One region of the Halomonas aestuarii genome, then DNA from elsewhere that is predicted to be linked to it. Evidence: riboswitches for the same ligand, from Rfam matches in the RefSeq annotation. Region 1 holds a riboswitch; each other region holds the start of a gene.

Region 1 (6,873 bases):
GGTCAGACCCACGCCGCTGTCGGTGGGGACCAGCAGCAGGTTGCGGGCTTCGGGACGTCGGTCAGTCGGGCGTTCACTGGGGGTCATGGGCGGCCTCTTCTTGCAGCAGCTGGCGGGTTTCCTCGGCGATACGCCCCTCCTCGTCGGTGGGGATGACCCACAGCTCGGGCGCTCGGCCGCCCTCGTCGAGGTCGATGCGCCCCTCGCGGCCGCCCACGGTGCGGGCATTGGCCTCGGCGGCCAGGCGCAGGACGAAGTGGGGCAGCTGCTCGATCACCCGGGCGCGCACCTCGCTGTCATTCTCGCCGATGCCGCCGGTGAAGACGATGCCGTCCAGGCGAGGCAGGGCGCAGGAGAGGGCCGCCAGCGACTTGGCCAGGCGGTAGCAGAACACCTCGATGGCCAGCTCCGCGCCCGCGTGGTGTTCGGCGGCGGCCTGGTGCAGGCGGCGCATGTCGTTGGAGAGCCCGGACAGGCCCAGCAGGCCGCTCTCCTTGTTGAGCAGGGTGTCGATGCGCTCGATCGACCAGCCCAGCTGGCGCGCCAGGTGGGCGTGCAGGCCGGGATCCACGTCGCCGCTGCGGGTGCCCATCACCAGCCCCTCCAGGGGCGTCAGGCCCATGCTGGTGTCGACGCTCTCTCCCTGCCAGACCGCACAGGTGGAGCAGCCGTTGCCCAGGTGGGCGACGAGCCAGCCGCCATGGCGGCGCTCGCTCAGGGCGTCGACTCGCGCACTCACGTAGGCGTGGCTGCTGCCGTGGAAGCCGTAGCGGCGAATGCCGTGACGGCGATAGAGCGATTCCGGCAGGGCGTAGCGGTAGGCCCGGGGGGGCAGGGTCTGGTGGAAGGCGGTATCGAAGACCGCCACCTGGGGCAGGTCGGGAAAGAGCTCACGGGTGGCTGCCAGGCCCGCCAGGTTGGACGGGTTGTGCAGCGGCGCCAGGGCCACGGTAGCCTCGATGGCGCGCTTCACGGGGGCATCGATGCGGGTCGCCCGGGTGAAGCGCTCGCCGCCGTGGACGATTCGATGCCCCACCGCCACGGGATGCTGCCCCTCCAGGCGCTCCAGGATGGTCGCCATGGCCTCGGCATGGTCGGCGCCGTGCAGCGGCTGCGAGAAGTCGCGACCGCCGCTGTCCACGCCCTTGAGGCGCGCGTCCACGTCACCGAGGCGCTCGGCCAGGCCGGCGATGCGGGGCTGGTCGGGCGAGGCGGGCACCAGGGCATACTTGATCGACGAGGAGCCGCAGTTGATGACGAGTACCGGGTCGTTCATGGCGCCTCCTGTCGGTCGGCGTGCTCGGGGTGGGCGGCGAGATCGCGCTCGAGAGGCACGGGGTCGCCTGAGCATGCCGAATCTATCATGTTGCGCTGCGGGATTCAGTGCCCCGTCATCAGGGAGCACTCCACGAGGCGTCTATGGCGTCCCGCGACCAGGGAAGCGCGGGAATGTCTTGCACCTTGGTCGAAGCTGTACCAGAATGAAGTGGTGTAAGGAAACAGTGTTTTCTAATTGGAGGACCGTCATGAAGACCCTCACGATCTCTGCCGTATCCGCCGCCCTGCTGCTGGCCGGTGCCACCGCCCATGCCCAGGGCAGCATGATGAACTACGACCCGAGCCCCTACCTCGGCGCCGATGCCATGTTCTGGGAGCTTGATCCGGATCGCGGTCGCGGCAGTGCCGACAGCACCGGCCTGCGCCTGCGCGGTGGCGTGGCCTTCAACGACTACTTCGCCCTGGAGGGGCATCTCGGCACCGGCGGCTCCGACGATAACGTCGAGCTGGACTCCCTGGCCGGCGCCTACGCCAAGGGCATCCTGCCCATCGCGCCGACCTTCCGCCTCTACGGCCTGGCCGGCTTCACCGAGGTGGATGTCAAGGTCGACGAGGAGAGCGGCTTCTCCTACGGCGGCGGTGCCGAGTTCGACGTGGCCCCGAACCTCGCCGTGGGCGCTGACTACATGCGCTACCTGGACGAGTCGAACTATGACTTCGACGCCGCCAGCATCGGGATGACGTTCCGCTTCTGATCCCGCCGACGTCAACGACGTCACCAGGAAAGACGAGCGCCCCCGCCGGGAGACCGGCGGGGGCGCTTCTCGATGGGCCGGCCGCGGGCGATCAGACCTCCTTGTAGAGCTCGGCACCCTCCTGGCGGAACTTCTCTGCCTGTTCCTCCATGCCCTTCATCACCGCGTCCTGGTCGCCGTCGAGGCCCTTTTCCTTCGCGTAGTCGCGGACCTCCTGGCTGATCTTCATCGAGCAGAACTTCGGCCCGCACATGGAGCAGAAGTGGGCCACCTTGGCGGCGTCCTTGGGCAGGGTCTCGTCGTGGTACTCACGCGCCGTGTCCGGGTCCAGCCCCAGGTTGAACTGGTCCTCCCAGCGGAACTCGAAGCGCGCCTTGGAGAGCGCGTTGTCGCGGCGCTGGGCGGCCGGATGGCCCTTGGCGAGATCGGCGGCGTGCGCGGCGATCTTGTAGGTGATGATGCCGGTCTTGACGTCGTCCTTGTCGGGCAGGCCCAGGTGCTCCTTGGGGGTCACGTAGCAGAGCATGGCACAGCCGTACCAGCCGATCATCGCCGCGCCGATGCCGGAGGTGATGTGGTCGTAGCCGGGCGCGATGTCGGTGGTCAGCGGCCCGAGTGTGTAGAAGGGAGCCTCGTCGCACGCCTCGATCTGCTTGTCCATGTTCTCCTTGATCAGGTGCATGGGCACATGGCCCGGGCCCTCGATCATCACCTGGACGTCGTGCTGCCAGGCGATGCGGGTCAGCTCGCCCAGGGTCTCGAGCTCGGCGAACTGGGCCTCGTCGTTGGCGTCGGCCACCGAGCCCGGACGCAGGCCGTCGCCCAGCGAGAAGGCCACGTCGTACTGCTTGCAGATCTCGCAGATCTCCTCGAAGTGGGTGTAGAGGAAGCTCTCCCGGTGGTGGTAGAGGCACCACTTGGCCATGATCGACCCGCCTCGGGAGACGATGCCGGTGACGCGATGGGCGGTCAGCGGCACGTAGCGCAGCAGCACGCCGGCATGGATGGTGAAGTAGTCCACGCCCTGCTCGGCCTGTTCGATCAGGGTGTCGCGGAACACCTCCCAGGTGAGGTCCTCGGCCACGCCGTTCACCTTTTCCAAGGCCTGGTAGATGGGCACGGTGCCGATCGGCACCGGGGCGTTGCGGATGATCCACTCCCGCGTCTCATGGATGTTGGCCCCGGTGGAGAGGTCCATGATGGTGTCCGAGCCCCAGCGGATGCCCCAGGTCATCTTGTCGACCTCGTCCTCGATGGAGGAGGTGACCGCCGAATTGCCGAGGTTGCCGTTGATCTTCACCAGGAAGTTGCGGCCGATGATCATCGGCTCGGATTCCGGGTGGTTGATGTTGCAGGGGATGATGGCCCGACCCGCCGCGACCTCGTCGCGCACGAACTCGGGGGTGATCTCCTCGGGGAGCCTGGCCCCGAAGCCCTGGCCGGCGTGCTGGTGGCCGAGGATGCGCTCGACCTCCTCCATGCCGGAGTACTTTGCAGAAAGCGCCTGGCGGCGCTGGTTCTCGCGGATGGCGATGAACTCCATCTCCGGGGTGACGATGCCCTGGCGGGCATAGTGCAGCTGGGTGACGTTGCCGGCCTTGCCATCCTCCGAGGGTCGTGCGCGACGGGGCGTGCGGGTCAGGTCGAAGCGCAGGTTGGCGAGCATCGGGTCGTTGGCGCGGCGGCGGCCATACTCGGAGGTCGGGCCGTCGAGGAACTCGGTGTCGCCGCGCTCGTCTATCCAGCCCCGGCGCAGCTCGGACAGGCCGCGGCGCAGGTCGATCTCGGCGTCCGGGTCGGTGTAGGGGCCGGAGGTGTCGTAGACCAGCAGCGGCGGGTTGGCCTCATCCAGGCCGGAGGTGCGGGTCGGCGAGAGGGCGATCTCGCGGAAGGGCACCCGGATGTCGGGCCGCGAGCCCACGACGTAGATCTTGCGCGAGCCGGGCAGGGGCTGGATGGCGGCCTCGTCGACGCGAGCGGTCTCGGCGAGGAAGTGGGTGGTCTTGCTCATGGTGTTCTCCCTTGGGGGTCATGGTCATGTCAGGGAGGACACAGGCGGGAGGGACAGGGGCCGCCGGGCGTGGGGCGCCAGGGCGGCGTGTCGCTTGATCCCTACGCTGGTCCTAGCCAGTTCAGGTTCAACGGGATCCATGCTGGCAAGCGCATGGTCTCAGCCGTCATCAACGGCGCCCCGTCAAGCGTGGTGGTGCCCGCCGACAGCGGCGGGCGGTTCTTTCGTCTAGATACTGGTGCCGGGCCCTCATGGCTTGTCCGGGGACAGGCCTAGGAGGAGGCGTTTTGAATACATCCTCCATGGCCGGGAGGCAGTGGCATCAGTCGGCGCGATCCAGTCCCATCTGCCAGAAGTCGATCTCGAGCCGCGTGGCGTCGCGAAACACTGCGCAGAGCTCGTCGAGGCGGCGCGGCGTCACCTCCGCCAGGCGCGCATCCAGCCAGGCGCGCTCGTCGGCCATGGCCTGCTGGAACGCCTCGCTCTCGTACATGGCGATCCAGGCGTCATAGGGGTTGGCCTCGCCGCGCACGGTGGCACCTCGGCCATTGAGCCAGCCCGCGATCTCGCCGTAGCCGATCAGGCAGGGGGCGAGCGCCACGTGGAGGTCGAGCAGGTCGCCGCGCTGGCCGGTATCGAGCACGTAGCGGGTGTAGGCGAGCGTCGCGCGGGCCTCGGGCAGGCGAGCCAGGTCCGCCTCCGAGATGCCCCAGTCGCGGCAGTAGTCCAGGTGCAGCCCCAGCTCCACGTCGAGGATGGTCTTCAGGCCCGCGAAGGCGTGGCGCAGCTCGTCGAGGTCACGGCTCTTGTAGGCGGCCAGGGCATAGGCCCGGGCGAAGTGGATCAGGAAGAGGTAGTCCTGCTGCAGGTAGTGGCGAAAGGCGCCTTTCTCGAGGGTGGCGTCGCCCAGCCGGCGGACGAACTCGTGCTCGATGTAGGCGCGCCAGTCGTCCTGGCAGGCGGCGGTGAGGTCGCTGAAGCGGTAGCCCATGGTGTCTCCGGTCGGGGGGCGATCCGGAGTCGGGGCGAGGGGAAGCGGGTGGCCACGGAGCGACGGGAGGGCGCGGGCTCACCGCTTGATTCCTACGCCGGTACGAGCCGGATCAGGTTCCACGGGACCCGCACTCGGTGTCTCGAGCCTGTTTCGACAGTGTCTCGACACCCTGCGCGATCTCAGCCGGATTCACCGGCACCCCGTCAAGCGATGCGGCCAGTCTAGCAGGCTGGCCGTCCCTTGCCAGCCCGCCTGCGGTCGGGGCCGGTTACTGCCGGATGGCTTCCAGCTCGAGGACCAGCTCGACCTCGTCGCCGACCAGGCCGTTGTCGACCCCGTAGGTCATCCCCCAGTCGCTGCGCTGGATGGTGGTGCGTGCCGACAGCCCCAGGGTGTGCTGCTCGTGGCCGAAGGGATAGGCCGCGGCCTTGTTGAGCGTGACCTCCAGGGTCACCGGGCGGGTCTCGCCGAGCAGGGTCAGATCGCCCTTGAGGGTGCCCTCGCGGTCGCTGTGGGCCTCGAGGCCGGTGGCCTCGAAGACGATGGTGGGGTAGCGCCCCGCGTCGAGGAAGTCATCGCTGCGCAGGTGGTCGTCGCGATCGTCGTGATTGGTGAAGGCGCTGTCGGCCATGATCTCGACCCTGCCGGAGTGCAGCTGACGGGCCTGCTTGTCGTAGACGAATTCGCCGCGTCCTTCCAGGAACATGCCGAGCGTATCCGCGTAGCCGATGTGTTCTGTCAGGAAGCCGATGGAGAAGTGGTCGGGGTCGATCTCGTAGGTGCGTGGCTCGGCACTGGCCATCGGCGTCGAGAGGACGCCCAGCGCCAGCACCAGTCCGGTGGCGATCGGCAGGGGAAAGCGGGGTGTCGGGTGGCGAGGCGTGGACATGAGGGCATCCTCCGGGTGGGTAGGGGGCACGGGGCGTGGCCGTCACGCCGAGGCGTGGCGATGCAGCCAGCGGATATCGATGAAGAACGACCAGGTGAGGGCGGCCAGCGCGCTGCCCGCAAGCCAGCCCACCGCCGTGGTGCCGGTGACGGGCAGCAGGGCGATCATCAGGGCGGCCACCTGCCAGACGCAGACCGCCTTGCGGCGGCGACTCTCCGGCAGCGGTCTTGTCAGCCAGGTCAGCCGGAGCCCGGCAACAACGAAAGCGTAGCGCATGGCACCGATGGCCAGCACCCAGGGGCCTGCCTTGTCGAGCAGCAGCAGCGCCAGGCACAGCACGAGGATGAAGAAGGCATCGAGCTCCATGTCGAACCGCGCGCCGAAGTCGCTCTGGGTGGAGGTGCGCCGGGCGACCCAGCCATCCACGCCGTCCAGCAGCAGGGCCAGCAGGGCCAGGATGGCGAGGGGGACCGCGGCGCGGGCCAGCAGGTCCGGGTCGGCCAGGGTGCCGGCCAGCAGGGCGACGATCGCGCCCCGCCCCAGGGTGACGCGATTGGCCCAGCCCAGTTCACGCCAGTGCTCCGGCAGGTTCGTCAGGACCAGGCCGGTCATGGCGAGGTAGCAGACCATCGCCAGCAGCGGGACCGGCAGGCTTGCCTCCAGCCAGCTGGAGAGCAGGGCAGCCGGGATCACCAGGCCCAGGGCACCTGTTCCAAGGTCACGAGCGATCGAAATGAGCGTCTCCTCCCGGCATGATGCGGTCTTTAAACGACGATACTTCATTGTGCATAGCCGTGCTAGTGTATCATTATTGTAGAAGTTTAGGGCGTGTCGCCACGCGCGACCCAGGTCGGGTCCGGTGGCCAGCACGGCGCGCACCTTGGGGTCATGTCCCGTCTCGACCGCTGAATACTGCCAAAGGGATCTTGCCATGCCACATGAGATC
Region 2 (6,873 bases), 1.1 Mb from region 1:
TGAAGTCCAGCATATCTCCCGAAATTTGATCGAACAATGACTGATGACAAAACTAAGGTTTGAGTCAATACAAAGTTACGCTATTGCTTCTTTGTGGTGCTTTTTTCTACTGCAAGTTATCGGATTTTTATTATTTTGGTGCATGTGGAGCAGAATTTCCTCCAAGTTTCTGCCTCGGCACCATGGAGCCGACTATTGTTGCCCGCTTGTTGAATCGACATTCCGACATTCGAGTGGTTGCCAGTTCGACAGCGGTGCTGCTGGGCTGGTGGTTCTGGGACGAGGTGGCGGACCTCCGGGTCTTCGTCGGCGGCACCCTGATCATCGCCAGCGGCCTGGCCATCGCCTACCACGAGCGGCGCACCTCCCTGAAGCGCCGGCCGACCTCCTGAGACGACCCATGTTCTTCGTCGACCACGCCGGAAAAGTTTTTCCACGGCGTTAAGTCTTTCGTAAGTCTGGCTGATCATGATGACCCTGTTCCCTTCCGGCAACTGCCGTCGGGAGCTGCCACCGGCCGACGGTCAGGTGGCCCTTTGTCACTGACTTTATGGAGGTTTTCCAATGAAGCGCACTGTACTCAAGGGCATCGTGGTATCCAGCCTGCTGGCCGTAAGCGTTGCTGCCCTGGCCGAGCCGACCTGCACCGACGCGCCCGAGAGCGACTGGATGAGCAAGGAGGCGATGCAGAAGCAGATCGCCGACATGGGCTACAAGGTCAAGGAGTTCAAGACCACCGACACCAGCTGCTACGAGATCTACGGCTGGGACGACCAGGAGCGTCGCGTCGAGATCTACTTCAACCCGGTCGACGGCAGCATTGTCGAGCAGGAATTCGACTGAAGGAGGCCGCATCATGAGCGGCAAGACAGGTAGCAAGCGGGTCCGCGTCTGGGACCCGCTGGTTCGGATCGTGCACTGGTCGCTGGTGGCCGGCTTCCTGGCCAACTACTTCCTCACCGAGGAGGGCGAGACCTGGCACCAGTGGATCGGCTATGGCGTGGTGGCGCTGATCGGTGTGCGCATCCTCTGGGGGTTCGTCGGCCCCTGGTCGGCACGCTGGCGCAGCTTCTGGCCGACCCCCCGACGCCTGCGCGCCTCGCTCCGATCGGAGGAGTCCGTCGGTGCCGGCGATGCCGCCTCAGACGAGCCCGGCATCACCCACACCCCTTTGGGGGCGGTCATGATGCTGACGCTGCTGGCCCTGTTGCTGGGGCTGGGGACCACCGGCTACATGATGGAGGAGACCGACCTCTTCTGGGGGGTCGGCTGGGTCGAGGAGGCCCATGAGCTGATGGCCAACGCCATCCTCGTCCTCATCCCGCTGCATGTCATCGGCGCGATCCTCGAGAGCCGCAAGCGGCAGGACAACCTGATCGCCGGCATGCTGCATGGCTACCACCGACACCCGGGGCATCCGCGCTCGGACGTCTGATCTCGGCCTGTCCCGATCCACGCCGTCACCGCGCCTGCCGCGGTGACGGCGTCTTGGGTGGTCAGTGGCGAGGCGGCCGCGTAAAGGCCCGCGCCGCTGCCTCGGGGTCCGGGGTGCCGCAGATCGCCGAGATCACGGCGAGGCCCTGGGCACCGGCCTGGCGCGTCGGGAGGACATGCTCGGCCTTGAGGCCGCCGATGGCCACGCCGGGCAGGGGGCTCGCGGCCGCCAGCTCGGCCAGGCCCTCGAAGCCGAGCGGCTCGGCATGGTCGCGCTTGCTGGGGGTGGCGAACACCGGCCCGAGGCCCAGGTAGTTCAGGGCGCTCGGGTCGAGTCGGGCGAGCTGCTCGCGGGTCTGCACCGAGAGCCCGAGGATCGCGTGAGGGCCCAGGGCGGCCCGGGCCTGGGCCACGTCGCCGTCATCCTGGCCGATGTGCAGCCCGTCGGCGCCCGAGGCGAGCGCCACCTCCAGCCGGTCGTTGATGATCAGGGCCACGCCCGTGCCGGCCAGGGCGGCCTTGAGGCGGCGCGCCTGGTCGATCAGTTCGGCGTCACTGGCGTGCTTGTCACGCAGCTGCACCAGGGTGACGCCGCCACGGACCGCGGCGACCACGGTCTGCACCAGGCCCTGCTCGGCGCAGAGTTCACGGTCGGTGACGAGATAGAGCGAGAGATCAAGGGGCATCGGAGACCTCCAGGCGGGCCCGCTGTGCCAGGGCCTCGGCGTCCAGGTGGTAGAGCGCATCGAGGAAGGCCACTGCGTAGCTGCCCGGGCCCCGTGCCACCTCGCCGGCGAGTTCCCCGGCTACGGCATAGCCGGCGAGCGCCGCCACCGTCGCCTCGAAATGCCGGTCCGTGCCGGCCAGGAAGGCCCCCACGACGCCGGTCAGGGCGCAGCCCAGGGTGGTGACCCTCGGCATCAGCGGGTGCCCGCCCCGGACACGGGCGAGGCGTTTGCCGTCGGTGACCAGATCCATCTCGCCGGTCACGGCCACCACGCCGCCCGTGCGCTCGGCCAGCCGGCGGGCGGCCTCGAGGGCAGCCTCGGCGGGGTCGGTGCTGTCCACGCCGCGGCCGCCGCCGGCCTGTCCCGCCAGGGCGATGATCTCCGAGGCATTGCCGCGAATCACGTCCGGCGAGAGCGCCAGCAGCCGCGCGCCGGTCTCCCGGCGGTAGTGCGTGGCGCCCACCGCCACCGGGTCCAGCACCCAGGGGCGTCCCGTCTCCCCGGCCGCCAGCGCCGAGGACTCCATGGCGTCGACCCAGTGGGGCGAGAGGGTGCCGATGTTGATCGTCAGGGCGCCGGCCAGGGCGGTGAACTCGGCGGCCTCCTCGCGGGCGTGGACCATGGCCGGCGAGGCGCCGATGGCCAGCAGCACGTTGGCCATGCTGTTCATGGCCACATGGTTGGTGATGTTGTGGACCAGCGGGCTGGTCTCGCGCACCCGGGCCAGGTGCGCGGCGGGATCGATGTGATGCATGGGGCCTCCCCGGCGCGGGAGGTGCGCCTGGACGGGAGGCCCGCCGCCGCACGACTCCCTACGCCGGCATTGTCCGGGTCAGGTTCCGAGGGTGCTTCTCAGCCGCGACACTCCTGCCGCGGCGCCCCTGTCGTCAGGCCTCACTATCCCTGCCGGCTCCGTGGCTGTAAAGGCCGTGGCCAGGTCCCCGGGGCAGCTAGGCGAGCCAGCGCAGGGCCACTCCCCGGGCGTGTGCCAGGTCCCGGCACCAGGTCAGCCGGCCGGCCGTCCGGCGGATGCCCGCCCGGCGCAGCTTGACGAGGATCCGCGTCGGCAGGCCGACCAGTACCAGCGAGATCCCCCCTCGGTGCATCTCCTCGATCAGGGCCTGGAGGGCCACGATGGCGGTGCCATCCATGCTCGGCACATCGTGCATGTCGAGGATCACGACCCGTACCTGCGGGTCCACCAGGTGCAGCGAGGTGAGCGCCTTCTCGGCGGCGCCGAAGAACAGCGGGCCATCGATGTCGTAGAGGGCCACCTCCCCGGGCAGCGCGTCGATGCCGGCATGGGGCCCGCTGTCGACACGCTGGGTCTCGGTCAGCAGCGACATCCGCCGGATGAACAGGGCGGCGGCCAGCCCGATGCCCACGCCCACCGCCAGCACCATGTCGAAGAGCACGGTCAGGGTGAAGCAGGTCAGCAGGATGGCCACGTCCCCTGGCGGGGCCGAGCGCAGGGTGTGCAGGAAGTGGCGGGCCTCGCTCATGTTCCAGGCGACGATGAACAGCAGCGCCGCCAGCGCGGCCATCGGCACCATCCCCAGCAGGCCCGCCAGGGCCACCACCGCCAGCAGCACCACCAGCGCGTGCACCACCGCCGCGATCGGCGACCGGGCGCCGCTTCTGATGCTGGTGGCGGTCCGGGCGATGGCGGCCGTGGCGGTGATGCCGCCGAACAGCGGCGCCACGATGTTGCCCAGCCCCTGGCCGATCAGCTCGGCGTTGGGGTCATGGCGGGTGCGGGTCAGGCCGTCGGACACCACCGCACACAGCAGCGACTCGATCGCCCCCAGCATGGCGATGGCGAAGGCGGGCCCCAGCAGGGCGCTCAGCAGCGCGAAGTCCAGCACCAGGGGCTCGCCATCCGCCCCGGGCAGCCGCCAGGGCGCCACCAGGCTCGGCGCGATCGGCGGGATGCCGCCGCCCGTCTCGCCCTCTGCCGTCCAGATGAAGCGCGAGGCGATGGTCTCCACCTCCGCGCCCGATCCGGCCAGCCAGAGGTTGGCCCCGTAGGCGGCCAGGGCCCCGGCCACCAGGCCCACCAGCGGCGCGGGGATGGGCAGCCCCAGGCGCGGCCAGAGCAGCAGGATGCCCAGGGTGAAGGCGCCGATCCCCAGTTCGAGCGGGTCCAGGGTCGGCAACGAGACGGCGATGCGCCCCAGGTTGTCGACGAAGTGCTCCCCCAGCTGGCCGACCTGAAGCCCCAGGAAGTCGGGCAGCTGCAGCACCGCGATCACCACCGCGATCCCCGCCGTGAAGCCGAGCACCACCGGATAGGGCACGTACTGGATGAGGCGACCCATGCCGGTGATGCCGAGGACCACCAGGATCGCGCCGGCCATCATCGAGGCGATCAAAAGGCCGCCCAGGCCGTACTGCTGGACGATGGGGAAGAGGATGACGACGAAGGCCGCCGTCGGGCCCGAGACATTGAAGCGTGAGCCGCCGGTCAGCGCGATGAGGGCGCCGGCCACGATCGCCGTGTAGAGCCCGTGCTGGGGGGGCACGCCGGTGGCGATCGCGAGGGCCATGGAGAGCGGCACGGCCACGGTGCCGACGGTCAGGCCGGCCAGGATGTCGCGGCGCAGATCGGCCAGGCCGTAGCCGTCTCGCCAGGCCGCGCGCAGGCCGACGGCGATGCCGGGACGGGTCGGAGACGGTCGGTGGCGTGCCATTCGCGGGGTCCTCCCTGGGGGATCACCCGCAGTGTGGATGGGCCAAGGGCCGCTCGCCCGGCGGGGATCGATCCGAGTGGTTATGTGAATGACATTAACATGCCGTTAGCATGGTCGACAAAGGGACCCCGGCATTGCCCCGGGTGACGACGAACATTACCATTTGATGGTAATACCACCGGGAGCCTCGCCATGGAAAAGAAGACAGCACGCTTGACCCTGCTCATCGACCCGCACAAGAAGCGGGCCTTCGAGCAGCTGTGTGCGGCCCAGGACCTGACCCCCTCCCAGGTGGTGCGACAGATGATCCGCGATTACCTGCGCGATCACGGCGTGGCGTACGAGACGGGCCCCGACCAGGCCACCCGGGAGGCCCCGGGACGGGAGTGAGGCCCCGGCCGGGATAGCGTCAGCCCATCGTGGCGTGACACTCCTGGCTGATGTCCAGGCGCGGATCCCGGACGTCGCTCTCGACCCCCAGCACGCCGAGCAGGCTGTGGAAGAGGTTGTCATGGCTCACCGGCTGGGTGGCCTGTTCGGCCAGGCAGTCGCGCTCGAGCCCGGCGGTCTGGTCGAACGCCGGCGATGACCACCAGGTCATGGGGACCCGGGTCTGTTCGTCCGGGGCGATGGCGTAGGGCAGGCCATGCAGATAGAGGCCGTTCTCGCCCAGCGACTCGCCATGGTCGGAGACATACAGCATCGCCGTGGCCAGCGAGCGCTGCTGCTCCAGCACGCCGATGAGCTCGTCCAGCACGCTGTCGGTATAGAGGATCGCATTGTCGTAGCTGTTGACGATCGACGCTTGGGAGCACTGGGCCAGGTCGGCCTCCTCGCAGGTGGGCGTGAAGGCCCGGAAGTCCTCGGGATAGCGCTGGAAGTAGCTCGGGCCGTGGTTGCCGAGGGTGTGCAGCACGATCACCGTATCGTCCGTCACAGACGCCAGCCGCTGCTTGAGCTCCTCGACCAGCACGCCGTCCCGGCAGTCATGCTCGTCGCACAGCGTCGGATAGGCCTCCGGCGACGGGGCGTAGTGCTCGACCCCGTCGCAGACGCCCTTGCAGCCTGACTGGTTGTCGATCCAGGCCACCTGGTAGCCCGCGTGCTTGAGCACGTCCAGCAGCGACTCGTGGCTCTTGATATAGCGCTCGTCGTAGTTGCCCTTGCCGATGGGCGCGAACATGCAGGGCAGCGAGACGGCGGTATTGGTGCCGCAGCTCGTCACCTCGTGGAAGTTGATGACGTCGCGGCTCGCCAGGCGCGGCGTGGTCTGGCGCGAGTAGCCGGACAGCCCCCAGTCGGCGGCGCGCACGGTCTCGCCGACGACCATCACCAGCAGGCGCGGCGTGCCGGTGGCGCTGGCCTGGCGGTGGGCATCCTCGCCGATCGGCAGGCGCTCCTCCGGTAGCGGCCCCGAGGCCGCCATCACCTGGCCGGTGGAGACGAGGGCGTTGCCCGGCGTGACCAGAAAGCGCATTTCGTGGTGGTTGCGCATCAGCGACGACAGGCTCTGGAAGGAGAGCAGCAGCGACACCGCCAGCACGCCGACGCCACCGGCCAGCCACAGCAGTGACATGCCGAGCCCACGCTGCCAGCTGCGCTGCCGCAGCGGCCAGCGCCAGATCAACAGCGCCGGCAGCCCGGCGAAGACCAGCAGGTAGAGCGCCAGTCCCGGGGTCAGCAGCTCGCCGGCCTCCCGGGTATCGGTCTGCAGCACGTTGTCGATCATGTGGGTGTCGAAGTAGGTCCCGTAGTGGCCGGTGAAGTAACTGACCGCGGCCGCGATCAGCACAAGCAGCGACAGCAGCGGCTTGACGCTTAACCGGTTTACCAGTGGCAGGAAGACCACCAGTTGCAGCGCGGTCATGACCACGCCGTAGCCGGCGATCTGCCCCCAGTCGGCGAGGCCGGCGGGGGGCGCGGCGGCCATCACCGCCGACCAGAACCGCTGGTTGTAGAACAGCGTGAAGGCCAGGCAGGCCAGCAGGGTGAGCGCCTGGGGGGACAGGACAGGCAGCCTC
Region 3 (6,873 bases), 1.0 Mb from region 1:
GAGCCTCCAGCGAATACCGGCGACGGGACTCGCCGCGGCCAAGCTGGTAGACTTTCGCGGTCCAGAGACAGATGGCCCAGACAAGGAGAGGTGCATGAGCGAGGCGATGGCCCGCGAACTCATGGCGCAGCGTTTCCGCAGTTTCCTGCCCGTGGTGGTGGACCTGGAGACCGGCGGCTTCAACCCCGCAGGCGATGCGATCCTCGAGATCGCGGCAGTGACCCTGACCATGGACCCGGAAGGCAACCTGCTGCCCGACGCCACCTACGCCTACCATGTCACGCCCTTCGAGGGGGCCAACGTGGAACAGTCGGCGCTGGACTTCACCGGCATCCGCCTCGATGACCCCCTGCGCCAGCAGGTGGCCGTCGGCGAGGCCGAGGCCCTCGGCGAGATCTTCCGCCCCGTACGCAAGGCCATCAAGTCCCATGGCTGCACGCGCGCCGTGCTGGTCGGCCATAACGCGGCCTTCGACCATGGCTTCCTGAACGCGGCCGTGGCCCGCTGCGGCATCAAGCGCAACCCCTTCCACCCCTTCTCGAGCTTCGACACCGCCTCGCTCGCCGGCCTGGTCTACGGCCAGACCGTGCTGGCCCGGGCCTGCCGGGCCGCCGGCATCGAATTCGACAACAGCGCCGCCCACTCGGCCCGCTACGATACCGAGCGCACCGCCGAGCTGTTCTGCGCCATGGTCAATCGCTACAAGGACATGGGTGGCTGGGCCCTGGCCCAGCGGGAGCAGGGGCTGGAAGAGGCCTAGCCCGACGCCTTCACGCCCCCACGACGAAAAGACCCCCGCAGGCCAGGCCTGCGGGGGTCTTCACTGGCGTGCCAGGGGCCGGCGCATCAGGCCTGGGCATCGCCCTCGTTGTCCTGAGTGCGGGCGGCTGCAGCCTTGATCAGCTTCTCCAGCTCGCCGGACTGGTGCATCTCGGCCACGATGTCGCAGCCGCCGACCAGCTCGCCCTCGACCCACAGCTGCGGGAAGGTCGGCCAGTTGGCCACCTTGGGCAGCTCGGCGCGGATGTCCGGGTTGTCCAGCACGTTGACGAAGGCGAAACGCTCGCCGCAGGCCATCAGGGCCTGCACGGTCTGTGAGGAAAAGCCGCACTGGGGCAGCTGGGGGGTGCCCTTCATGTAGATCAGGATCGGGTTCTCGCTGATCTGGCGCTGGATGTTCTCGACGGTAGTGCTCATGACGTCTCCCTTTCTCGCTTGACTGAAGCCCCGGCGGTCTCCGGGCAATACCCGAGTACGCTGGTCGGCCTTGTGGATGAGGGCCATTCTACTGATGCCGGGCGCGTTGCGCATCCCCTGCGGGCTGGCTAGGATGGACGTTTTTTCCCGTGGAGCGACCCCCATGGCCACCCGCCATTTCCTCACCCTGCTTGACCTCAGTCCGGACGAGTTGCGCTACCTGATGCAGCGCGCCATCTCGATCAAGAACGGCCTGAAGACCCACGGGCCCACCTACACGCCGTTCGCCAATCGCACCCTGGCGATGATCTTCGAGAAGTCCTCGACCCGGACCCGGGTCTCCTTCGAGACCGCCATGGCCCAGTTCGGCGGCCATGCGCTCTTCCTGTCGTCCCGCGACACCCAGCTCGGCCGCGGGGAGCCCATCGGCGACACCGCCCGCGTGCTGTCGGAGATGGTCGATGCGGTGATGATCCGCACCTTCTCCCACGAGGGCCTGGAGAGCTTCGCGGCCGCGAGCACGGTGCCGGTGATCAACGCCCTGACCGATGACTACCACCCCTGCCAGCTGCTCGCCGACGTCATGACCTGGACGGAGCTTCGCGGCAGTGTCAAGGACCGCACCGCCGTGTGGATCGGTGACGGCAACAACATGTGCCACTCCTGGATCAACGCCGCACGCCAGTTCGGCTTCCAGCTGCGCATCTGCTGCCCCGAGGGCTACGAGCCAAGCCAGGACATCCTGGCAGCCGCCGGTGACCGGGTGACCCTTGTTCGCGACCCGATGGAGGCCGTGGTGGATGTCGACCTGGTCACCACCGACGTCTGGGCCTCCATGGGCCAGGAGGAGGAGCAGGCGAAACGCGAGGCGGACTTCGCGGGGCTGCAGGTCACCGAGGCGATGCTCGATCGCGCCAGGGAGGACGTGCTCTTCCTGCATTGCCTGCCCGCCCACCGTGGCGAGGAGATCAGCACGACCCTGCTCGATGATCCCCGCGCTGTGGTCTGGCAGGAGGCGGGCAACCGCCTGCACGCCCAGAAGGCACTGATCGAATTCCTCCTGCTGGGGCGGGTGGAGAGCTGAGGGGTCGGGGCCGGCGGGGGCCGCATTAGACCTTGGTATGACATATACCTTCGTCGCATGTATAATGCGCTGCAGCAGAATCCAGCTCAGGAGATGCGGCAGCATGAGACACGAACCCACCAGTACCGACGGGATGCAACGCAGCCTGCGGCAGTGCCTTTCCCACATGGCCGCCATCCTCTACCGCCACGGCCACGTCCTCGAGACGGTCACCGTCCCCCACAAGGGCCTCGACCGCCAGGCCCTGAAGGCCCTCGGCGCGGCCTCCAGCGACTGGCGTCCCTGCCAGCACGTCCTGGAGAGCAGCGAGGCCGCCACCTGGAACGACCAGCAGCGCCTGGTGCTGACCGGGCTCGGCCGGGAACTGCTGTTCGACATGTTCGGCGAGGGTGCCGCCGACTGCGCCTGATCCCCCACCCAGGCCAGGCGTGACGAGGCCCGGGCGCGCAGCCGATTGCGCGCCCGGGCCTCGTTGGTTATGTTGAGGCGACTTGTCGGGGAGCCCCGGCACGCTCGAGGAGTCGTGCACGGGGGCTGAGATCGGTACGGCCGAACCCGTTGAACCTGATCAGGTTGATGCCTGCGGAGGGAACAAGGGAGTGTCACGCCAGCCTGCCCCTGCGTTCATCCAGCCTGTTCCGTCTTGTCGCCTGCTGGATGGATACCGCCTTGACCCGATCCAACGATTGCACCATTGCCGTGGCCGGCGCCGGCCTGCTGGGCCGCCTGGTCGCCTGGCAGCTGCTGCGCGACGGCCATGCCGTCACCCTCTATGACGCCGGCGACCTGGACCGCCCCCCCGCCGCCGCCTGGACGGCGGCCGGCATGGTCGCCCCGCTGTGCGAGACCGCGGTCTCCGAGCGCAGCGTCTACGAGATGGGGCGCTTCGCCCTGACCCAGTGGCCGCGCTGGCTCGACGCCCTCGACGCCAGCGGCCTGTGGCATCATCAGGGCAGCCTGATGGTGGCCCACGCCCAGGACATGGGGGAGCTCACCCAGTTCCGTCGCGACCTCGCCCACGTCCTAGACGGGGAGCCGCCCTGCCAGACGCTCGACGACGCCGAGATCCACCGCCTGGAGCCCGACCTGGCGGCGAGCTTTCGCCAGGGCCTCTACCTGCCAGACGAGGCGCACCTGGACAACCGCGCGCTGCTCGTTCGCCTGCTGGCCGAGATCCGCCGCCTGGGCGGAACCTGTCACGCCCACTGCCCCGTCTCGACCTATCTCGGCGAGGTCGAGACCCGCGACGGCCGCCGCGCCTTCGATCTGGTCGTCGACTGCCGCGGTACCGGCGCTCGCCAGCACCACCCCAGCCTGCGCGGCGTGCGCGGCGAGACCCTGCACGTCCAGACCGCGGAAATCCGCCTCTCGCGCCCGGTGCGCCTGATGCATCCGCGCTACCAGCTCTACGTGGTGCCCAAGCCCGACCAACGCTTCGTCATCGGGGCCACCCAGATCGAGAGCGAGGACCGCTCACCAGTCTCGCTGCAGTCCTCGCTGGAGCTCGGCAGCGCCCTCTACACCCTGTCACCGGCCTTCGCCGAGGCACGCATCCTGGAGCAGGGGGTCAACCTGCGCCCCGCCTTCCGGGACAACCTGCCCCATGTCACCCGGCGCGACGGGCTGATCACCGCCAACGGCCTGTTCCGCCACGGCTACCTGCTGGCCCCGGCGGTGGCCTGCCACCTGCTGGCCACGATCCGCGGCCGGGGCGAGCAGCCCTTCGCCGAGACCCTGGCCACGCCCCCGCCCCAGGAGAGCGCCGCATGACCGAGATCACCCTGAGCCTCAACGACGAGACCACCCGGCTGCCCGCCGGCACGCCGCTGGCCACGGCCCTGCAGGCTTGGCGCTGTGCCGATCGGCGGGTCGCGGTGGCGATCAACGGCGAGTTCGTGCCCCGTTCAGCCTACGCCGAGCGGGTACTCGAGGACGACGACCGCATCGATATCGTGGCCCCGGTGGGAGGCGGCTGATGGACAACCGACACGACGACACCCTGACCCTCTACGGCGAGGCCTTCACCAGTCGCTTCCTGCTGGGCACGGCCCTCTATCCCTCGCCCGCGGTGATGCAGGAGGCGATCCTTGCCGCCGGCTGCGAGATGGTCACCCTGGGGCTTCGCCGCCAGAACCCCGCCGAGGGCGACGGCGACGCCTTCTGGCAGATCCTGCGCGACAGCGGCTGTCGGCTGCTGCCCAACACCGCCGGCTGCCGGACGGCCCGGGAGGCCATCACGCTGTCCCAGATGTCCCGCGAGATGTTCGACACGCCCTGGATCAAGCTCGAGGTGGTCGGCGATGACTACAACCTGCAGCCGGACCCCTTCGGCCTGCTGGAGGCCGCCCGGGAGCTCATCGACCAGGGCTTCAAGGTGCTGCCCTACTGCACAGACGACCTGGTGCTCTGCCAGCGACTGCGCGACGCGGGCTGCGAGGCGCTGATGCCCTGGGGCTCGCCCATCGGCACCGGCCGCGGGCTGATGAACCGCTATGCCCTGCGGACCCTGCGCGAGCGGCTCGACGTACCGCTGATCATCGATGCCGGCCTGGGGGCACCCTCCCAGGCCGCCGAGGCCATGGAGATGGGCTTCGACGGGGTCCTGCTGAACACCGCCGTGGCCCGGGCCCATCGGCCGGCGCTGATGGCCGAGGCCTTCGCCGGCGCGATCGACGCCGGGCGCAGCGCCTATCGCGCCGGGCTGATGCAGCGGCGCCAGACCGCGAGCCCGTCCACGCCGACGGTGGGCCAGCCCTTCTGGCACCGCGACGGCTGAGGCGCCCGGCCCCGATTCACGCCCCCTTCTCCCGACGGGCACGACCGCGTCGGCAAGGGCGCTGAAAGGGATGACGTCGAGCCGGGGAAGTCTGCTATCGTCACCTCGAATCCCGACCCCGATGACAGGAGGTAGCCCGTGAGCAGCGAGAGCATTCCCGAGACCATGGCGGCCATGCTGCTGACCGGGCATGGCGGCGTCGACAGGCTGGTCTATCGCAAGGACGTGAGCGTGCCGCAGCCCGGACCCGGCGAGGTGCTGGTGAAGGTCACGGCGACCGCGAAGAACAACACCGACCGCAAGGCGCGCGAGGGCCTCTACCCCACCAAGGACAAGGGCGAGGTGACCTCCTTCGCCATGGGCGGCTCGCCGACCCTGACCTTCCCGCGCATCCAGGGGGCCGACATCGCCGGCCGCGTGGTGGCGGTGGGCGACGGCGTCGCGCCCTCGCGCATCGGTGAGCGGGGGCTGCTCGACTTCAACCTCTACGCCGACCAGCGCCCCGACATCAACCTCACGCCGGACTACTACGGCCACGGCGCCGACGGCGGCTTCGCCGAATATGTCGCCGTGCCGTCCGGTCAGTTCCATCACGTGCCCAACCCCGAGCTGGCCGATGCCGAGCTGGCGGCCATGGGCATGTGCTCCTACCAGACCGCCTACCACATGATGACCTCGGCCCGCGTCGCCGCGGGCGAGCGGGTGCTCGTCACCGGGGCCAGCGGCGGCGTGGGCACGGCGCTGATCCAGCTGTGCCGGATCGTCGGCGCCATCCCCTACGCCGTGAGCCAACCGGATAAGGCCGATGCCCTGCTGGCGCTGGGCGCCGAGGCGGTCATCGACCGGGGCGACCTGCCGACCTTCGTCGACCGGGTGCTCGAGGCCACCGCAGGCGCGCCCATCGACGCGGTGATGGACCTGGTGGGCGGGGAGATGACCGACCGCTTCATCGACACCATGATCGTCGACATGGCCGGGCGGGCGACCTATCCGCGGCTCTCCATCGCCGGCGCCAGCGGCGGGAACCTCAGCGAGATCATGTGGACGCGCATCTACCTCTACCAGGTGCAGATCTTCGGCGTCTCCCACGGCACCCGCGAGGAGGCCGAGCAGCTGGTGGCGTGGATACGTGCGGGCCAGCTCAGGCCCGTGCTGCATGCCGCCTTCCGGCTCTCCGCGCTCCACGAGGCGGAACGCTACTTCGTCAATCGCGGCAGCAACTACCTGGGGAAGATCGTCATCGTCCCCGACAGCGAGTGGGCCGAGCATGGCGCACCCTACGCCCTCCAGGAGCAACCATGACCCCGTCACTGACCCTACAGCTGATCGATACCCATGCCGGCGGCGACGTCAGCCGCATCGTGGTCGGCGGCATCATGCCGTTGCCCGGCGCCACCGTACGCGACCAGATGCACTACCTGCGCGACGACGCAGACGGCCTGCGTCGGCTGCTGCTGGAGGAACCCTACGGCATTCCCGAGATGTCGGTGGACCTGCTGGTGCCCGCCAGCGACCCCGAGGCCGTGGTGGGCTACATCATCATGGAGGTGATGGGCTATCCGATCTATTCCGGCTCCAACACCATCTGCACCGCCACGGCGGTGCTGGAGAGCGGCCTGGTGCCCAAGCAGGAGGGACGCCAGAACTTCAAGCTCGAGTCCCCGGCCGGGCTGGTGCAGATCGAGGCGCTGGTCGAGAACGGCGTGGTGGAGGCGATCACCTGTGCGGGGCTGCCGAGCTACATCGACACCTACCGCGACAGCATCCATGTGCCGACCCTGGGCGACGTGACCTACTCGGTGGCGTACAGCGGCGG

The links. A riboswitch is a leader RNA that binds a small molecule or an ion and turns the genes downstream of it on or off. The one in region 1 is predicted to bind thiamine pyrophosphate.
Region 2: it holds a riboswitch for thiamine pyrophosphate, as region 1 does, so the genes downstream of both, thiM (hydroxyethylthiazole kinase) here and tenA (thiaminase II) in region 1, are expected to answer to the same signal.
Region 3: it holds a riboswitch for thiamine pyrophosphate, as region 1 does, so the genes downstream of both, thiO (glycine oxidase ThiO) here and tenA (thiaminase II) in region 1, are expected to answer to the same signal.

Annotation. Positions count from the first base shown of each region.
Region 1 covers NZ_CP018139.1:2,628,556-2,635,428, forward strand. The annotation lists gene pta (phosphate acetyltransferase) at 1-87, opposite strand, end outside; gene BOX17_RS12235 (acetate/propionate family kinase) at 74-1,276, opposite strand; gene BOX17_RS12240 (porin family protein) at 1,527-2,033, shown strand; gene thiC (phosphomethylpyrimidine synthase ThiC) at 2,125-4,044, opposite strand; TPP riboswitch at 4,126-4,237, opposite strand; gene tenA (thiaminase II) at 4,367-5,035, opposite strand; TPP riboswitch at 5,108-5,251, opposite strand; gene BOX17_RS12255 (YceI family protein) at 5,307-5,927, opposite strand; gene BOX17_RS12260 (CDP-alcohol phosphatidyltransferase family protein) at 5,970-6,620, opposite strand; gene BOX17_RS12265 (zinc-dependent alcohol dehydrogenase) at 6,859-6,873, shown strand, end outside.
Region 2 covers NZ_CP018139.1:1,508,384-1,515,256, reverse strand. The annotation lists partial or broken gene BOX17_RS06935 (DMT family transporter) at 252-392, shown strand; gene BOX17_RS06930 (PepSY domain-containing protein) at 565-843, shown strand; gene BOX17_RS06925 (cytochrome b/b6 domain-containing protein) at 857-1,435, shown strand; gene thiE (thiamine phosphate synthase) at 1,497-2,120, opposite strand; gene thiM (hydroxyethylthiazole kinase) at 2,110-2,916, opposite strand; TPP riboswitch at 2,955-3,055, opposite strand; gene dauA (C4-dicarboxylic acid transporter DauA) at 3,113-4,852, opposite strand; gene BOX17_RS06905 (CopG family transcriptional regulator) at 5,045-5,242, shown strand; gene BOX17_RS06900 (phosphoethanolamine transferase) at 5,262-6,873, opposite strand, start outside.
Region 3 covers NZ_CP018139.1:102,563-109,435, forward strand. The annotation lists gene rnt (ribonuclease T) at 95-760, shown strand; gene grxD (Grx4 family monothiol glutaredoxin) at 847-1,197, opposite strand; gene argF (ornithine carbamoyltransferase) at 1,361-2,281, shown strand; gene BOX17_RS00430 (hypothetical protein) at 2,385-2,690, shown strand; TPP riboswitch at 2,767-2,889, shown strand; gene thiO (glycine oxidase ThiO) at 2,951-4,051, shown strand; gene thiS (sulfur carrier protein ThiS) at 4,048-4,257, shown strand; gene BOX17_RS00445 (thiazole synthase) at 4,257-5,057, shown strand; gene BOX17_RS00450 (alcohol dehydrogenase catalytic domain-containing protein) at 5,223-6,359, shown strand; gene BOX17_RS00455 (proline racemase family protein) at 6,356-6,873, shown strand, end outside.